Regions from separate parts of the Brachybacterium rhamnosum genome, predicted to be linked through region 3. Evidence: riboswitches for the same ligand, from Rfam matches in the RefSeq annotation. Region 3 holds a riboswitch; each other region holds the start of a gene.

What was found. Region 3 has a riboswitch for thiamine pyrophosphate ahead of ABD080_RS08585 (MFS transporter). Riboswitches for the same ligand answer to the same signal wherever they lie in the genome.
Region 1: linked by a shared signal. The riboswitch ahead of ABD080_RS00915 (ECF transporter S component) and the one ahead of ABD080_RS08585 (MFS transporter) in region 3 are both predicted to bind thiamine pyrophosphate.
Region 2: linked by a shared signal. The riboswitch ahead of thiC (phosphomethylpyrimidine synthase ThiC) and the one ahead of ABD080_RS08585 (MFS transporter) in region 3 are both predicted to bind thiamine pyrophosphate.

What each region holds. Positions count from the first base shown of each region.
Region 1 covers NZ_BAAAIS010000001.1:189,573-193,886, forward strand. Annotated here, with positions in the region: gene ABD080_RS00905 (M13 family metallopeptidase) at 1-568, shown strand, start outside; gene ABD080_RS00910 (hypothetical protein) at 588-1,160, shown strand; TPP riboswitch at 1,175-1,279, shown strand; gene ABD080_RS00915 (ECF transporter S component) at 1,337-1,927, shown strand; gene ABD080_RS00920 (ATP-binding cassette domain-containing protein) at 1,938-3,971, shown strand; gene ABD080_RS00925 (ankyrin repeat domain-containing protein) at 3,968-4,314, shown strand, end outside.
Region 2 covers NZ_BAAAIS010000002.1:176,702-181,015, forward strand. Annotated here, with positions in the region: gene ABD080_RS02685 (ABC transporter permease) at 1-728, shown strand, start outside; gene ABD080_RS02690 (glycine betaine ABC transporter substrate-binding protein) at 731-1,762, shown strand; gene ABD080_RS02695 (hypothetical protein) at 1,781-2,452, opposite strand; TPP riboswitch at 2,653-2,762, shown strand; gene thiC (phosphomethylpyrimidine synthase ThiC) at 2,762-4,314, shown strand, end outside.
Region 3 covers NZ_BAAAIS010000002.1:1,468,351-1,472,664, forward strand. Annotated here, with positions in the region: gene ABD080_RS08575 (S9 family peptidase) at 1-774, opposite strand, end outside; gene ABD080_RS08580 (hypothetical protein) at 875-1,357, shown strand; TPP riboswitch at 1,478-1,570, shown strand; gene ABD080_RS08585 (MFS transporter) at 1,562-2,947, shown strand; gene ABD080_RS08590 (cold-shock protein) at 3,204-3,407, shown strand; gene fdhA (formaldehyde dehydrogenase, glutathione-independent) at 3,616-4,314, shown strand, end outside.

The DNA.
Region 1 (4,314 bases), on a different contig from region 3:
GCCGCCGTTCTTCGACGCGGAGGCCGACGACGCCGTGAACTTCGGCGGGATCGGCGCCGTGATCGGCCACGAGATCGGCCACGGCTTCGACGACCAGGGCTCGAAGTTCGACGGCCACGGCAACCTCGTCACCTGGTGGACCGAGGAGGACCGCGCCGCCTTCGACGAGCGCACCGCAGCCCTCATCGAGCAGTACTCGGCGCTCTCGCCCCGGGACCTCGACGACGCCCACCACGTCAACGGCGCCCTCACCGTCGGCGAGAACATCGGCGACCTGGGCGGCCTCACGATCGCGGTGAAGGCGTACCTCGCGACCGCGGGCGAGGGGTCCCCCGAGCTCGACGGCCTCACCGGGCTGCAGCGCGTGTTCTGGTCCTGGGCGACCGTGTGGCGGGGCCTGACCAGGCCGCAGGAGGCGATCCGCCGCCTCGCGATCGACCCCCATGCGCCGATGGAGTTCCGCTGCAACACGGTGGTGAGCCACCTCGACGCCTTCCACGAGGCGTTCGACGTGCGCGAGGGCGACGGCATGTACCGGGCGCCCGCCGAGCGCGTCCGCATCTGGTGAGCGCGCACGCGGGGCGGGCATGAGGCCCGAGGCGCCCTCGTTCACCGACACGACCCGGCCCTCGGCCGTGGGCTGGACGCGGATCGCGCTCACCGCCGCCTCCGGGGTCGTGCTGCTGGTGCTCGCGCTCGTGCGGGCGACCGTCCCGCCGCCGCTGCTGGTCGCCGCGGCCGTGCTCTTCGCGCTGCTCGCCGTGTGGACGTGGATGCACCATGCGACGCGCATCCTGGTCGACGGCCGCGGGGTGACCGTGAGCCTCGGCGGGTTCTGGCCGCAGGCCACCTGGCCCGTCGAGGACTTCCGCGGCGTGCAGCTGCGCGAGCTGGACGCCACGGTCGTGGGCGTCACCGTGGGCGGCTACGGATGGCGTCGCGGGCGCGCGCTGACCCCCGCCCCGGAGCAGCTCACCGCCGTCGGCTCGCGCCGCACCCTCACCCTGGCCGAGACGCAGGCGACCTACCGCCTGCTCGTGACCCGGCCGGGCACCCAGGTCGAGATCGTCGGTCGCGGCGGCACCCACTACCTGTTCTCCCCCACGGACCCGCGGTCCACTGCGGAGGCGATCGACCAGGCGATCCGCGCGCGGCGGTAGACTGGCCCGCGGTCATCCACTGACAGGGGAGCACCGCACGGTGCTGAGAGTGCGCGCATGCGCAGACCCTCGAACCTGAACCGGGTCATGCCGGCGGAGGGAGTCGGGATTTCCGTCGCGGCGCCCCCGGCGCCACGACGCCCCTTTCCACGAGGAGAGGAGTCGGAATGACACGCATGAGGACGATCGACCTGCTGGTCAGCGTCGCGATCGGAGCGGCCTTCGGGGTCGCCTTCCTGGGCTACGGGGCCCTGTACTCGCTGATCGGGCCGCTCACCGCGGCCTTCAAGCCCGCCGAGGGCATCCTCGCCGGCATCTGGTTCCTGCCCGCCGTGCTCGCCGCGCTCATCGTGCGCAAGCCCGGCGCGGCGCTTCTCGCGGAGCTCGTCGCCGCGACGCTCGAGATGATCCTCGGCGGCCAGTGGGGCTGGGGCACCGTCGTCTCGGGCCTGCTGCAGGGCGGCGGCGTCGAGATCGGCTTCCTGCTCTTCGTCTACCGCCGCTTCACGCTGCCCGTCGCGATGCTCGGCGGCGTGATCGCGGCGGCGCTCGAATGGGTGTGGGAGCGCTTCTCCTACTACCCCGAGATGAGCTGGACCTTCGCCCTTCTGCTGCTGGCCTTCTTCCTGGTCTCCGGTGCGCTGCTGTGCGGAGCCCTCGGCTGGGCGGCCGTGCGAGCCCTCGGCGCGACGGGAGCCCTCGACGCGCTGCCCGCGGGCCGGGACCGGGATCGCGAGCGCCGCGCCGCCGCCACGACCGCCGCGTGAGGGCGGCTGCGTGAGGGACCTGCTCCTGGACGGGGTGCGCTGGCGCCCCACGGGCCGCGACGAGCCCACGCTCGACGGCCTGCGCCTGCACGTGCCCGGCGGGCAGAAGGTGCTGCTCACGGGGGTGAGCGGGAGCGGGAAGTCCACCGTGCTGCGCGCCCTGGCGGGCCTGCTCGACCCCGAGGCCGGGGACCTCGAGCAGGCCCCCACCGGGCCCTCCCGCCCCGGGGAGCGGGGGCTGCTGCTGCAGAACCCCGCGCATGCGGTGGTGGGCGCGACCGTCGCGCGCGACGCGGCGATCGGCCCGGAGAACGCGGCCCTCCCCCGCCCCGAGATCCACGAGCGGGTGAGGCGCGCGCTGGACGCCGCGGCGGTCGACGTCGACGGCTCCCGGGATCCGCTCGCCGTCTCCGGCGGGCAGCAGCAGCGGGTGGCCCTCGCGGGCGCCCTCGCCCTGCACCCCGAGGCGATGCTGCTCGACGAGCCCACGAGCATGCTCGATCCCGAGGCCGCCGCGACGGTGCGCCGCGCCGTGCTCGCGGCCTCCGCCGGGCGGACCCTCGTCATCGCCGACCACCACGTGGAGCCGTGGCGGGAGCACCTCGACCGGATCGTCGTGCTGGGCTCCGGCGCGCAGGTGCTCGCCGACGGACCGCCCGAGGAGGTCCTCGCCCGGCGTCCCGAGCTGCAGGAGACGGAGCCCGCCCCGGGCCCGGCCCCGGAGGCCGAGCTGCGGATCGAGCCGGGGCTGCTCACCGTCGTCACCGGGGCGAGCGGCGCGGGGAAGACGACCCTGCTGCGCTCCCTCGCCGCGGAGGCCGGCCGGCGGCGCGGCTCGCTGCTGCTGGTCCCCCAGGACCCGGCGCACTTCTTCCTCGCCTCGACCGTGCGCGGTGAGCTCGGCGACGCGGCGGATCCCGCGGCCGCGGCGGATGCCCGGTCCCTGCTGGACCGCGCAGGCCTCGCGCACCTCGCCGGTGCCAACCCCCATCGGCTCTCCGGCGGGGAGCAGCGGCGCCTCGCGATCATCGCCGCCCTCGCGGCGCGGCCCGAGGTGCTGCTGCTCGATGAGCCGACCGTGGGCCTGGACGCCGAGCGGCGGTCGGCGGTGCTCGCCCTGCTCGAGGAGGCCCGGGACCGCGGCACCGCCGTCGTCGCCGCCTCCCACGACCCCGTGCTCGTCGCGGCCGCCGGGTCCCGGCACCACCTGGAGGGCACCCCCTCCCCCGCCCCGACGGCGGCGAGCGCGTCGGCCGGGGCAACGACCCCCGCCCCCGGGGCCTCCGCCGAACCCGATCGTCGGATCCTGCCCGTCCCCCGCGCCGCGCACCGGCCCGCGGACGCCCTGAACCCGCTGATGCTCTGCCTGATCGGCATCCTCGCGGCGGTCGGCTCCTACGCCGTCTCCACCTGGCAGGGCGGGCTGCTCGCTCTGCTGCCCACGGTGCTGCTCGCCCCGCTCGCGCTCCGCTCCGTGCGCGGCGCGGTGTGGCGACTCACCCCGGTGCTGCTCTCCGCCGTGAGCATCGCCTGGACGACGGCCCTGCTCGGCGAGGCCCCGGCGCTCAGCGGTGAGGCCTGGCTGCTGGGCCTCAAGGAGGCCTGCCGGATCACCGCCTTCGTCGCCCCCGGGGTCATCGCGCTCACGAGCCTGGACGTCACGGCCCTCGGCGACGCGCTGGGCGGGCGGCTGCGCTGGCCGGCGCGGCCCGTCGTCGCGGTCGTCGCGGCGCTCGTGCGGGCCGGGCACACGGGCCGCCAGTGGGAGATCATCACCTCGACCCGGGTGCTGCGCGGCCGCGGAGGCCGCCGCTCCCCGCGGATGCTCGCCGGCGCGACCCTCGCCCTGCTCGTTGACTCCCTGCGCGGTGCGGAGCAGCAGGCCCTCGCCCTCGACGCGCGCGGCTTCGCGACCGCGACCCGGCGCACCTGGGCGCTGCCCAGCCGCTTCACCCGGGCGGACCTCGTGGGCGGCGCGGTCGCGGTCCTGCTGCTGGTCTGGCCCGCCCTCGCGCAGCTGCTCTGGGCTAGCCTGCCCGGATGAACGACCAGACCGATCCTGCCGACGAGCAGGTCGTGGCCCTCGCCCAGCAGATCATGGACCTCGCCCGCGGCGGCGACCTCGCACTGCTGCCCGTCATCGACCAGGGCGTCCCGGTGGACATGCAGGACGCCGCGGGCAACACCCCGATCATGCTCGCCGCCTACCACGGGCACGCAGAGCTCGTGCGGGGTCTCGCCGCGCGCGGGGCCGACGTGGACCTCGCGAACGACCGCCGGCAGACCCCGCTCGCGGGCGCCGCCTTCAAGGGCGACACGGCCGTGGTGCAGGCGCTGCTCGACGCGGGCGCCGATCCGGCGGCCGGCACCCCGAGCGCGAGGGACAC
Region 2 (4,314 bases), 1.3 Mb from region 3:
AGACCCGGCGCGGATGGCGCGCCCTCGGCGTGCAGATCGCGGTGCTGCTCGCGATCCTCGCGGGCTTCGCCATCTGGCTCTCCGTGGCCCCGCTGAGCGACACCGAGCGCAACACGCTGAACCCGGCGACGCTGCTGAACCTCACAGGCCAGCACCTCGCCCTCACCCTGGTCTCGACCGTGCTGGTGCTCGTCATCGCGATCCCCCTCGGGGTCCTGCTGACCCGCAAGCCGTTCCGGCGGGCCGCCGAGCCGATCCTCGCGGTCGTGAACTTCGGGCAGGCGGCACCGGCCGTGGGCCTCATCGTGCTGATCGCCGCGCTCGTGCCGGACGGGTTCCGCGCCGCGGTGATAGCGCTCGTGCTCTACGCCGTGCTCCCCGTGCTGCGGAACACCATGATCGGGATCCGCGGCGTGGATCAGCGGCTCGTCGAGGCCGGCCGAGGGATGGGGATGACGGCGCTGTCCGTGCTGCTCCGCGTGGAGCTGCCGCTCGCCGTGCCCGTCATGCTCTCCGGCGTGCGCACCGCCCTCGTGCTGCTGGTCGGCACCGCCTCCCTCGCCGCCTTCGTGAACGGCGGCGGCCTGGGCCTGCTCATCACCACCGGCGTGAACCTCTACCTGTTCACGGTGCTCATCGCGGGCGCCCTGCTCATCGCCCTGCTCGCCCTGATCGTGGACTGGGTGGGCCGGGTCGTCGAGCACATCGCCCGGCCGAAGGGACTGTGACCATGCCCCGCACCTCCTCCCCCGCGACCTCCTCCGCGCACCGCAGCGGCATCTCCCGCCGGCACCTCGGCGCCTTCGCGGGCCTCGCCCTGCTGCCCCTCGCCGGCTGCGGCCTGCGCCCCGCGACCGCCTACACGCCGGACGTCGCCCCCGGCTCGATCACCCCCATCGAGGGCCTCCCCGCCGACGCCTCGCTCACGGTCACCGGCAAGAACTTCACCGAGCAGCTCATCCTCGGCAAGATCGGCGTGATCGCCGCCCGGGCCGCCGGCTTCCAGGTGGACGACCTCACCAACGTTCCCGGCTCCGTCCCCGTGCGCGAGCTCATGACCTCCGGCGACGCCGACATGACCTGGGAGTACACGGGCACCGCCTGGCTCACCTACATGGGCGAGACCGAGGGGATCCCGGACAAGCAGGAGCAGTGGGAGGCCGTGCGCGACGCCGACGTCGCCAACGGGCTCACCTGGCTGCCGCCCGCGCCGCTGAACAACACCTACGCCCTCGCCGTGCGCTCCGATGCCGTCGAGGAGCTGGGCGGCATCAGCTCCCTGAGCGAGATCGCGGACCTGCCCGTCGAGGACCGCACGATCTGCGTGGAGCCCGAGTTCAACTCCCGCGCGGACGGCCTGATCCCGCTGCTGAAGGAGTACGGCATCCCCCGCGACGCCGCCGACGGCGTCCCCGAGGAGAACGTCTCGATCTACGACACGGGCGCCGTGTACACCGCGACCGCCCGCGGCTCCTGCAACTTCGGCGAGGTCTTCACGACCGACGGCCGCATCGAGAGCCTGGACCTCACGATCCTCGAGGACGACAAGGGCTACTTCCCCGCCTACAACGTCGCCCCGGTGCTCAGCACCGCGACGCTCGAGAAGCACCCCGAGCTCGCGGACATCTTCGACCAGATCTCCCCCGCCATCACGGACGACGCCCTGCGCGCGCTGAACCTGCGGGTGGACGAGGGCGGCGAGCTCCCGGCGGACGTCGCCTTCGACTTCATGGTCGAGCAGGGGTTCGTCACGCGCCCCTGATCGGCCCGCTCCGGCAGGTCACCGCCGCACGGCCCCCGGCAGCCACCGCGACCCGAGCGCCGCGAGCCACGCCGCGGCGATCCCGATCACCGCGGCGAGCACGAGCTCGACGCCCCACAGCACGGGGCTCGGGATGCCGTGGTACATGACCGCCCACTGCGCGGGGAGGATCAGCAGGAAGCCCAGCACCAGCAGCAAGGTGAGCGGGCTGCGGCCCCGCACGATCAGCCAGCCCAGCAGCCCCACGGCCGGGCCGAGGATCGAGAGGTCCAGCATCCGCGGGAAGGGCTGCGGCAGGTCCAGGTCGCCCCGGAGGTACGAGATCACGAGGACCGTCCCGAGCAGGACGGGCACGACGACGACCGCCGCGGCGAGCGCCGCCCGCCACAGGGCAGTGGGCGCGAGCGCGAGACCGCCCGCGAGCACGAGCAGGCCGATCCCGAGCTGGACGATGCCCTGGAGCTTCAGCAGCGGGTCGTCGAAGCCGACGAACCCCACCGGGGACCACTGCGTGAGCAGGTAGGAGCCGATCACGGTCGCGACGAGGGCCATGCCGTAGCGGGCTCCGTCCCTCCGCTCGTGGCGGTCCGGCGTGGCGACAGGCGCGCCGAACTGCGGCCCGGGGAAGCCCGGAGGGGCGCCGGGCACGGCGGGCCGGGGCGCGGGGAGGCCGGGCTGGGGCTGGGTCATCGTCACTCCTGGTGGTCCCGCGGGGGCAGGCGCCCACTGTAGGCGGAGCGGTCGCCGATCACCGCCGATCCGGCAGGCCCGTCGGCCCGTCGGCCTGTCGGTCTATCGCGATCCGACTGGCCCCTCGCGATCCGACGGGCCCGTCGGACCTGCGGCCGGACCGCACCGCCGGCGTCCTCGCTCCTGGGGTACGGTGCTCGCCGATCCCTCGGGTGCCCGTCGCAACGGGCTGAGATCGGACTGTCGCGGTCCGAGTACCGACCGAACCTGCCCGGGTCATGCCGGCGAAGGAAGAAGGAGAGCGACTGCATGTCCGCACGCCCTGAGAACTACCCCACCCACACCCTCGACCACCTCGAGGATCCCGAGCACGGCATCCGCGTGCCCGTCACCCGGATCACCCAGGACCCCGCCCCGAGCGGCGCGGAGAACCCGCCCGTGACCGTCTACCGCACCGCGGGCCCCGGCTGCGCGCCGGAGGAGGGCCTCGCGCCGCTGCGCGAGGACTGGATCCGCGGCCGCGGCGACGTGGAGGCCTACACGGGTCGCAGCCGGAGCCTCGAGGACGACGGCCGCAGCGCCGTGCGCCGCGGGGAGGCGAGCGCGGAGTGGCGGGGCGCGCGGAGGGAGCCGCTGCGCGGCCTCGAGGGCCGACGGGTCACGCAGATGCACTACGCCCGCCGCGGGGAGATCACCGCGGAGATGCGCTTCGTGGCGCTGCGCGAGGGCTGCGACGTGGAGCTCGTGCGCAGCGAGCTCGCCGCGGGCCGCGCGATCATCCCCGCGAACGTGAACCATCCCGAGGCGGAGCCGATGATCATCGGCCGCGCGTTCCTCGTGAAGGTCAACGCGAACATCGGCAACTCGGCGGTGACCTCGTCGATCGCGGAGGAGGTCGCGAAGCTCGAGTGGGCGACCCGCTGGGGCGCGGACACCGTCATGGACCTCTCCACCGGCGATGACATCCACACCACCCGCGAGTGGATCCTGCGCAACTCCCCCGTGCCGATCGGCACGGTCCCCATCTACCAGGCGCTCGAGAAGGTGAACGGGGATGCGAACGCCCTGACCTGGGAGATCTTCCGGGACACCGTGATCGAGCAGTGCGAGCAGGGCGTGGACTACATGACGATCCACGCCGGGGTGCTGCTGCGCTACGTGCCGCTGACGGCGAATCGGGTCACGGGGATCGTCTCGCGCGGTGGCTCCATCCTGGCCGGCTGGTGCCTGGCCCGGCACCGGGAGAACTTCCTCTACGAGCACTTCGACGAGCTGTGCGCGATCTTCGCCCGCTACGACGTCTCCTTCTCCCTCGGCGACGGGCTGCGCCCCGGCTCCCTCGCCGATGCGAACGACGCCGCCCAGTTCGCGGAGCTCGACACGCTCGCGGAGCTCACCGCCCGCGCCTGGGAGCACGACGTGCAGGTCATGGTCGAGGGACCCGGGCACGTGCCGCTGCACCTCGTGCGGGAGAACGTGGAGCGCCAGCAGGAGCTGTGCCACGGCGCGCCGTTCTACACGCTGGGCCCGCTTGTCACGGACATCGCCCCCGCGTACGACCACATCACCTCCGCGATCGGCGCCACCGAGATCGCCCGGTACGGCACGGCGATGCTCTGCTACGTGACGCCCAAGGAGCACCTGGGCCTCCCCGACCGCGACGACGTGAAGACCGGCGTGATCACGTACAAGATCGCCGCCCACGCGGCGGACGTCGCCAAGGGCCACCCCGGCGCCCGGGACCGCGACGACGCGCTCTCCAGGGCCCGATTCGAGTTCCGCTGGCGGGACCAGTTCGGCCTGTCCCTGGACCCGCAGCTCGCCGAGCAGTACCACGACGAGACGCTCCCGGCGGAGCCCGC
Region 3 (4,314 bases):
GCCGTGCTCGTCCGTCGCCTCGAGCAGCGGCGTGCGCTCGCGGGTCGCCCCGTCGATGCGGACCAGGCTGGTGCGGGTCTCCCCGCGGGCGATCCGCTCGGTCCACTCGGTGACGACGGTGCGCCCGTCGCGCGCGAGCACGGCGGAGGCGGTGTGCAGCGGCAGGGTGCCGGCGTCCGGCGTGAGGTCCCGCAGCTCGCCCTGCGCGGTGACGATCAGGAGGTGGCGGGAGGAGTCGCCGCGCTCGTGGTCCCACTGCCGGATCGGCATGCCCGTGTGCCAGATCGTCGTGCGCTTCGCGTCCTTCCGTGCCGCGCGGGCCTCGGCGTCCTCCTCGAGGCTCACGCCGGGCAGCACGCTCGTCGCGGCGAGGATCGTGCCGTCGCCGGCCACGTCGAGCAGCTCGAGCCCGCCCGGCGCATGCGCGAGCACCTGCGCCTCGCCGGCGAGCGGCAGCCGCCAGATCGCCGTCGTCCCCTCGGGCGCCTCGCCCGTGGGATCGGGTCGGGAGGAGGTGAACAGCAGCGAGCCGTCCGGCGCGAAGCACGGCGAGGACTCGCCCTTCTCCGAGACCGTCAGCCGCCGGGCGGGTCCCTCCGCCGTGAGCTCCCAGAGGGCGGGGACCAGACGGGAGAGGTGCTCGTCGGCCTCTTGCACCACAGCGGCCGCCCGGCCGCCCGGGCCCGCGGCGATCGCGGAGACCCGCGGCACACGCAGGAACGCCTCCACGTCACGGAGGTCGAGGGACGGGGAGGCGGGAGCGTCAGCGGTCATCCCTGCACGCTATCGAGCCAGGCCACGGCAGGTGCACGATCACGGTTGCGATGCGGTCACGGGCCTCCTCGACGGTGCCCGGCGGGTGCACGATGTGCCCATGGTCCGCCGACGCACTCTGCTCGCCGCGCTCGCCGGAGCGGCCGCCCTCAGCGGCTGCGACGGCCCGGCGACGCGCCCGGAGGACGAGACCACCGCCGCGAGCTGCATCGACTGGATCGAACTGGAGACGCCTGCGGACGCGGCGGCGGAGTCCGACGCCGTCGTGCGCGGCACAGCCGACGGTCCGCCCGCGACGGGACGCTACGAGCTGTACGACGTGCCGCTGTGGACCGTTCAGGTTGCCGAGTGGGTCTCCGGAGCCCCGGCCGACGGCGAGGGGTCGAGCATCGAGGTGCTCTCGTTGCCGTACAGCTGCGGGGAGAGCCGGGACGCCCTCTCGGGCATCGAGGACGCCGGTGAGGTCTACCTGTTCCTCCGTGCCCGCGGAGACCACTGGGAGACCGTCACCGGCTACCGCGGGATGGTGCCTGTCGCCGAGGACGGCTCGATGCCGGAGAGCTGGCCGGACGAGATCGGCTGAGGGCGGCGCGCCAGCAGGAGTGGATCGGCCGACGGCGGTCGGCGCGCCCGGGCTTCGGCGCGAAGACGGCGGTGTCCCGTGGACACGTCGGCCTGCTGCGCCCCGCACCCGGGATACTCGATCGCGGACACGGGGTGCGCCGTCGGCGCTGAGATCACACCCGTGGAACCTGATGCAGCTCGTACTGACGAAGGGATGTCCGCCATGCGCTCGCGCCTGCCCGCGACCGATGCACCCACCATCGACGAGGTCGACCGCCCCGGCCCCGTCGGCCCGCCGGACCGTCTGCCGCCCTCGGGGCGCGCCGCGCTCCGCGCCGGTGTGGTCGGGAACTTCATCGACAACGTCCACGTGTTCCTGCCGCTCACCGCGCTCACCCCGGCGCTGGCCACGGTCGCCGGGCCCGGCGTCGCCGCGGCGACCGGTGCGATCGTCGTCATCGCGATGATGCTCGGTCGGCCCGTCGGCGGGGTCGTCTTCGGCCGGATCTCCGACCGCCTGGGCCGCACCCGCACCACGCAGGTCGCGATCGCCGGCACCGCCGGCTGCGCGCTGCTGATCGCCGCGATGCCCACCCACGAGCTGCTGGGCGCCGGGACGATCGCGCTGATCCTCGGCCTGCGCTTCCTGGGCGGCATCTTCGTCGCCGGGGAGTACTCCGCCGCGATCCCGCTCGCCATGGAGTGGTCGCCGCCGCGCCGCCGCGGCCTCATGAGCGGGCTGATCCTCTCGATGGCGCCGTGGGCGCAGGGGGCGATCGCCTTCGCGACCGCCACGCTGCTGCTGGTGCTCGGGCCGGAGGAGTACGCCGTCTGGGGCTGGCGACTGCTGTTCGTCGTCGGCGCGCTGCTCTCGCTGGGGATGCTGCTGTACTACCGCTCGCACGTCGTCGACGCCCCCATCACCCGCCGCGCCGGGAGGGACGGGAATACGACGCCGGTGCGGGGCGGCGTCCGGCAGGTGCTCGCAGGCCGCTGGTCCGGCGCCTTCCGGCAGGCCTTCGTCATGATGACGGGGCTCTGGCTGCTCACGAACACGACGGTCCTGCTGCTCACCGCGCGGCTCGGGGAGGGCGGTGCCCTCGCCGCCACCGAGGTCGCGCTCGCCATGGGCATCGCCTCCGTCGTCCAGGCGCTCGCGATGGCGCTCGCCGGGCACCTCTCCACGGTGATCGGCCGGCGCCGACTGCTCACGCACTGGGGGATCGCCGCCCTGCTCCTCGGGCCGCCCCTGTGGTGGGCGGCCGTCGGCTCCGGGAGCCTCGCCCGGGCGGCGCTCTGCGCGGCGCTGCTGCAGGTGGTGACCGTCGCCGCCTACGGCCCGGTCTCCGCGTATCTGTCCGAGCGTTTCCCCACGGCCGTGCGCTCCACCGGGTACGGCTCCGCCTACAGCCTCTCCCTCGTGCTTCCGGCCCTGTACCCCTTCTACCTCCCGCTGCTCGCCGGGATCACCGGACCTCGCGGGTCGGTGCTGCTGCTCATGGTGCTCGGGGCGGCGCTGCTGATCCTCGGCGCCCGGCTCGGCCCGCGCCTCACGCCCGCGGACCTCGACGGGGACCTCGACGCGGTCGCGCTCGCCGGGGAGCGGTGAGAGATGGATGTCCGTCCTCGGCGGCCTCCGATCGGGCGCTTCCGAGCGGTCGGGACCGAGCGATCGGTCTCCTTCGATGAACAATCGGGGAATCATGCTCGCATCCGGGGCGAAAGTCTGCGAACCTAGTGCTCGGCACGTCGTCCGCGGCGTGCCGCCGGACCCTTCTCGGGGTCCACGTCGTCGGCGGAGCGTCTTCCGGCGGCAGGCATCATTGGCCGAGACTCGGCCGACGACATCGAAGGATTACAGGAACATGGCAACTGGCACCGTGAAGTGGTTCAACGCCGACAAGGGCTTCGGCTTCATCGCCCCCGACGACGGCTCGGACGACGTCTTCGCCCACTTCAGCAACATCTCCGGCACCGGCTACCGCAACCTCGAGGAGAACCAGAAGGTCTCCTTCGAGGTGGAGCGCACCGATCGCGGCCTCACCGCCGTGAACATCCAGGGCGCCTGAGCCCCGGAGCCCCACAGCTCACGGAGCGCCCGTCGGAACGATCCGGCGGGCGCTCCGTCATGTCCGGAGGGAAAACTTCCGGGCCTTGTCTTTCCCTGATCGCCGGGGCAGGCTGGCCGGCGAGGGTCCCGTGCTCGCGGGTCCCGCGGCACCGGACGCCCGGTGCGCTCGCGGTGCCGCTCGTCAGTGGTTCCACGGAAGGACGATGATGTCTGAGAACAGAGCTGTGGCGTACAAGGGAGCAGGCCACGTCGAGGTGGTCGACACCCCCTACCCCGAGTTCGAGCTGAAGGACGGTCCGGGGGTGAACCCGGCCAACGTCGGCCGGAAGGTGCCCCACGGCGCGATCCTGCGCACCGTCGCGACCAACATCTGCGGCTCCGACCAGCACATGGTGCGCGGCCGCACCACCGCCCCGGAGGGGCTCATCCTGGGCCACGAGATCACCGGCGAGGTGGTCGAGGTCGGCCCGGACGTCGAGTTCATCAAGAAGGGCGACATCGTCTCGGTCCCCTTCAACATCGCCTGCGGCCGCTGCCGCAACTGCAAGGACGGCAAGACCGGGATCTGCCTGAACGTGAACCCGGACCGCCCGGGCAGCGCCTACGGGTACGTCGACATGGGCGGCTGGGTCGGCGGCCAGGCCGAGTACGTCCTCACCCCGTACGCGGACTGGAACCTGCTGACATTCCCCGACAGGGACCAGGCCCTCGAGAAGATCCTCGATCTCACGATGCTCTCGGACATCTTCCCGACCGGCTTCCACGGCGCCTACAGCGCCGGCGTGAAGCCGGGCTCGACGGTGTACATCGCGGGCGCCGGTCCGGTGGGCCTCGCCGCCGCCGTCGGCGCGCAGCTGCTCGGCGCCGGCGTCGTGATCGTCGGCGACCTCAACTCCGACCGGCTC